Regions from separate parts of the Kitasatospora sp. NPDC001603 genome, predicted to be linked through region 2. Evidence: riboswitches for the same ligand, from Rfam matches in the RefSeq annotation. Region 2 holds a riboswitch; the other holds the start of a gene.
What was found. Region 2 has a riboswitch for S-adenosylmethionine ahead of ABT263_RS03445 (aminotransferase class V-fold PLP-dependent enzyme). Riboswitches for the same ligand answer to the same signal wherever they lie in the genome.

Region 1: it holds a riboswitch for S-adenosylmethionine, as region 2 does, so the genes downstream of both, thrC (threonine synthase) here and ABT263_RS03445 (aminotransferase class V-fold PLP-dependent enzyme) in region 2, are expected to answer to the same signal.

The regions. Positions count from the first base shown of each region.
Region 1 is NZ_JBEPAA010000105.1:9,790-12,168, reverse strand. It holds gene ABT263_RS35650 (glucosyl-3-phosphoglycerate synthase) at 1-933, opposite strand, end outside; SAM riboswitch class I at 1,083-1,215, shown strand; gene thrC (threonine synthase) at 1,233-2,379, shown strand, end outside.
Region 2 is NZ_JBEPAA010000003.1:120,633-123,011, reverse strand. It holds gene ABT263_RS03445 (aminotransferase class V-fold PLP-dependent enzyme) at 1-949, opposite strand, end outside; SAM riboswitch class IV at 1,001-1,118, opposite strand; gene trpD (anthranilate phosphoribosyltransferase) at 1,265-2,341, opposite strand.

The sequences.
Region 1 (2,379 bases), on a different contig from region 2:
GTCCCGGGTGAACTGGGTGAGCAGCGGATGGACCAGGTCGGCGGAGGCCTTCAGCCGGTGGGTCCGGTCCAGGCGTTCCAGGGCGGTGCGGTAGATGGTGGCGGCCATCCGGCCGAGTGCCTGGCTGTCCTGGTGGCGGTGGTGGCGTACGCCGACGTCCACCTGGGCGAGGGCGTCCAGGCCGGCGAGCTCCAGGGCGTCCACCAGGAGGCCGAGCTCGACGCCGTAGCCGGTGGGGAACGGCAGCCGTTCGAGCAGCGAGCGGCGGGCCGCGTACTCGCCGCCGAGCGGCTGGACGAAACCGGCGAGTTCCGGCCAGTGCAGGTTGAGCAGGGGGCGGGCGACCAGCTCGGTGACCCGTCCGCCGCCGGAGGGGACCACGGCGGCGTCGCCGGAGCCGGAGCCGTTCGTCACTTCGAGCGGCCGGTCGTACATGGCCTTGACCAGCTGGATGTCCGGCTCGGTGAGCAGCGGGCCGATGATGCCGGAGACGAAGGCGGGGTCGAAGGAGCGCAGGTCGGCGTCGACGAAGCAGACGATCTCGCCGCTGGTGACCAGCAGCGAGCGCCAGAGCACCTCGCCCTTGCCGGGGGAGGCGGGCAGTCGGGGCAGGATGTCGTCGCGGTGGACGACCCGGGCGCCGGCCTCGGCGGCCGCGGCGGCGGTGCCGTCGACGGAGCCGGAGTCGACGACGACGAGTTCGTCGACGAGGGGCAGGCGCTCCATCAGCTCGCGGCGCACGGTGCGGACGATGTCGCCGACGGTGGCCTCCTCGTCCAGGGCGGGCAGCACCACGCTGACGGTGCCGGCCCGACCCGCCGCCCGCTTGGCCTCCAGCAGGGCGCCCACCGGGCGGTCGGCCGCGCTCCAGGAGCGGCGGCGCAGCCAGGACGCCGCCTTCGGGAGGAGCGCGGGTGTCGGTTCGGCGGGCACGGAACTCTCCTCGACGGGTCGGGGTGGGACGGGGCATCTCGCGTGGCGGACGGTCCCGTTCAGGGTTGACGCCTTCGGATACAGTCTTCGTACAGCGATCGGACCTTCGCACGCCGGGGTCGCCGCTGAGCAGGACCACAACTTCACAGAGCTCATCCAGAGGGACTGAGGGAACGGCCCGTTGACGTCCCGGCAACCTTCTCGCACGGCAGGCCTCCGGCCCCGGCGGGACAGGTGCCAATTCCGGCCTGTGGCGCGCCCGCGTCACGGGGAAGATGAGGAGAGAGGCCTCCGCCATCATGGCTATCGACACCGCCGCAGCCGCCCCCGCGACCGTTGATCTCGGTCCCGCCGTCGCACTGTCCTGTCGGGAGTGCGGTACCCGGTTCCCGCTCGGTCCCAGCTTCGCCTGCCTGGAGTGCTTCGGGCCGCTGGAGATCGCCTACGACTTCGGGAGCGAGGGCGCGGAGGAGCTCCGCAAGCGGATCGAGGCCGGTCCGGCGTCGATCTGGCGCTACGCCCCGCTGCTGCCCGTCCCGGCCGACGTGGCCGACAAGCCGAACCTCAACCCGGGGTGGACCCCGCTGGTGAAGGCGGACAACCTGGGCCGCGAGCTCGGGTTCACCGCCCAGCTGCACGTCAAGGACGACTCCGGCAACCCGACGCACTCCTTCAAGGACCGGGTGGTCGCCTGCGCGATCGAGGCGGCCCGCGCGTTCCGCTTCACGACCCTCTCCTGCTCCTCGACCGGCAACCTGGCCGGCGCGGTGGGCGCGGCGGCGGCCCGGGCCGGGTTCAAGTCCTGCGTGTTCATCCCGCACGACCTGGAGCAGGGCAAGGTCGTCATGGCCGGTGTCTACGGTGGCGAGCTGGTCGGCATCGAGGGCAACTACGACGACGTGAACCGCTTCTGCTCGGAGCTGATCGGCGACCCGGCCGGTGAGGGCTGGGGCTTCGTCAACGTCAACCTGCGCCCGTACTACGGCGAGGGCTCCAAGACGCTGGCGTACGAGATCTGCGAGCAGCTCGGCTGGCGGCTGCCGGAGCAGATCGTCATCCCGATCGCCTCGGGCTCGCAGCTGACGAAGATCGACAAGGGCCTGCAGGAGCTGATCAAGCTGGGCCTGGTCGAGGACCGGCCCTACCGGATCTTCGGCGCCCAGGCGGCGGGCTGCTCGCCGGTGTCGGCGGCCTTCAAGGCCGGCCAGGACGTGATCCGGCCGGTCAAGCCGGACACCATCGCCAAGTCGCTGGCGATCGGCAACCCGGCCGACGGCCCCTACGTGCTGGACATCGCCCGGCGCACCGGCGGGGCGGTCGAGGACGTCACCGACGCCGAGGTGGTCGCCGCGATCAAGCTGCTGGCCCGGACCGAGGGCATCTTCGCCGAGACCGCGGGCGGGGTGACCGTCGGCGTGCTGAAGAAGCTGGTCGAGACCGCACAGC
Region 2 (2,379 bases):
TCAGCCGGGCGATCAGCTGCTGCTCGCGGGCCTCCAGCGCGTCGAAGCCGGCCTCGGTCAGGGCCCGGCAGGCCGAGGCGATGGAGTAGACGCCGATCACGTTCGGCGAGCCGGCCTCGTGCCGGGCCGGGCCGGTGTGCCACTGCACGGCCACCGAGCCGTCGGCCTCCCGGGCGACCGTGCGGGTGGCGCCGCCGCCGGCCAGGTACGGCTCGGCCGCGTCCAGCCAGTCGGCCCGGCCGGCCAGCACCCCGGCGCCGAACGGCGCGTAGATCTTGTGGCCCGAGAAGGCGATCCAGTCCACGCCCAGCTCGCGCACCGAGACCCGGTGGTGCGGGGCGAGCTGCGCGGCGTCCAGCACCACCCGGGCGCCGTGCCGGTGGGCGGCCTCGGTGAGCTCGGCGACCGGCCAGAGCTCGCCGGTGACGTTCGAGGCGCCGGTGACGCAGAGCAGCTTGGGGCCCTCGGGGGCCTCGGCCAGCGCGGCGTCCAGCGCGGCGACGGCCTCGGCGTGCGAGCGCGGGGCGCGCAGGTAGGTGACGCTCAGCCCGGCGTGGCGCCAGGGCAGCAGCGAGGCGTGGTGCTCGGTCTCGAAGGCGAAGACCCGGGTGCCGGCCGGGACGGCGCCCGCCAGCAGGTTCAGCGAGTCGGTGGTGGCCCGGGTGAAGACCACCTGGTCGCCCTCGCGCAGGTCGAGGAAGTCCGCGACGGTCCGGCGGCTCTGCTCGAAGAGGTCGGTGGAGAGCTGGGAGAGGTAGCCGGCGCCCCGGTGCACGCTGCCGTAGTAGGGGGCGTAGGCGGCGACGTCGTCCCAGACCCGCTGCAGCGCCGGGGAGCTGGCGGCGTAGTCGAGCGCGGCGTAGGTGACCTTGTCACCGTTGACCAGCGGGACCTCGACGTCGTGGCCGAGGACGGGGAGCGGGGCGCAGATCTCGGTGGCGACGGACATGGGGGCGCACTCCTTCGACGGGTAAGGACCCCGGAGGTGCGTGTCAGCCGGCGTCCGCGCTTGTCACGCGGACGGTTCGCCGCGAGACCCGGTCCTCACCCAGGGCACCCCGCCACGGACGGAGGGTTGCCGGACAGCCAGCTGGGGCTTGACGCTGTCACTCATGACCTGGCGAAGACTCTAGGTCGCGTCCGCCGAGTGGTCAAACAGGGGTCCGCCATCCGGACAGCGGTCCACCGCCGGGGCCCGGCGACGGCCCCGCCGGACGCGCGAAGGCCCGCGGGGAGGCGTCCCCCCGCGGGCCCGACCGCCGCTTCACACCCGGGTGGTGGCCTCCGACCAGCGCCGCAGCAGATCCTGCGCGGCGCCCGAGTCGATGGCCGCCGCGGCCCGCTCCATCCCGGCCGCCAGCTGCTCGGCGAGCGGCGCGTCGGTGAGGTCCAGCGCCACCAGGGCCGTCGCCGTGTTCATCAGGACGGCGTCCCGCACCGCCCCGCGCTCCCCGGCCAGCAGCCGGCGCGCGACGTCCGCGTTGAACGCCGGGTCCCCACCGCGCAGCGCCTCGATGCCCACCAGCCGGACGCCGACGTCGCGCGGGTCGAAGGAGGTCTCGGTGACCTCGCCGTCGCGCACGATCCAGACCCGGGAGGTGGTGGTGACGGTCAGCTCGTCCAGGCCGTCGTCGCCGCGGAAGACCAGCGCGGTGGACCCCCGGCGGGCCAGCACCCCGGCGATCAGCGAGGCCAGCCGGGTGTCGAAGCAGCCGATCGCGTGCGCGGTGACCTTGGCCGGGTTGGTCAGCGGGCCGAGGGTGTTGAAGGCGGTCGGCACCCCGAGCCCGCTGCGGGCCGGGGCGGTGTGCCGCATCGCGGGGTGGAACCTGGCCGCGAAGCAGAAGGTCAGTCCGACCTCCTCGGCCACCTCGGCGACCCGCCGGGCCGAGAGGTCCAGGTTGACGCCGAGCTTCTCCAGCACGTCCGAGGAGCCGCTCGCCGAGGAGGCCGCCCGGTTGCCGTGCTTGACCACCTTGGCACCGGCCGCCGCGGCGACGATCGCCGACATGGTCGAGATGTTGACGGTCTTCGCCCGGTCGCCGCCGGTGCCCACGATGTCGACCGCCGGGCCGGGGATGGAGAGCGGTTCGGCGTGCGCGTACATCGAGTCCACCAGGCCGACGATCTCGTCCACCGTCTCGCCCTTGGCCCGCAGGGCGACCATGAAGCCGGCCATCTGCACCGCGGAGGCCTCGCCGCTCATGATCCGGTCCATCGCCCAGGCGGTGTCCGCCCGGTCGAGGTCCTCGCCCCGCAGCAGCGCCGACAGGATGTCCGGCCAGGTGCGGACCACCTGCACGGGGTCCTTGCCGCCGTTCGCAGGGTTCACGTTCACCATGGCTGACTCCAGCTCTTGTCGGTTCCCCGAGGGGTTCT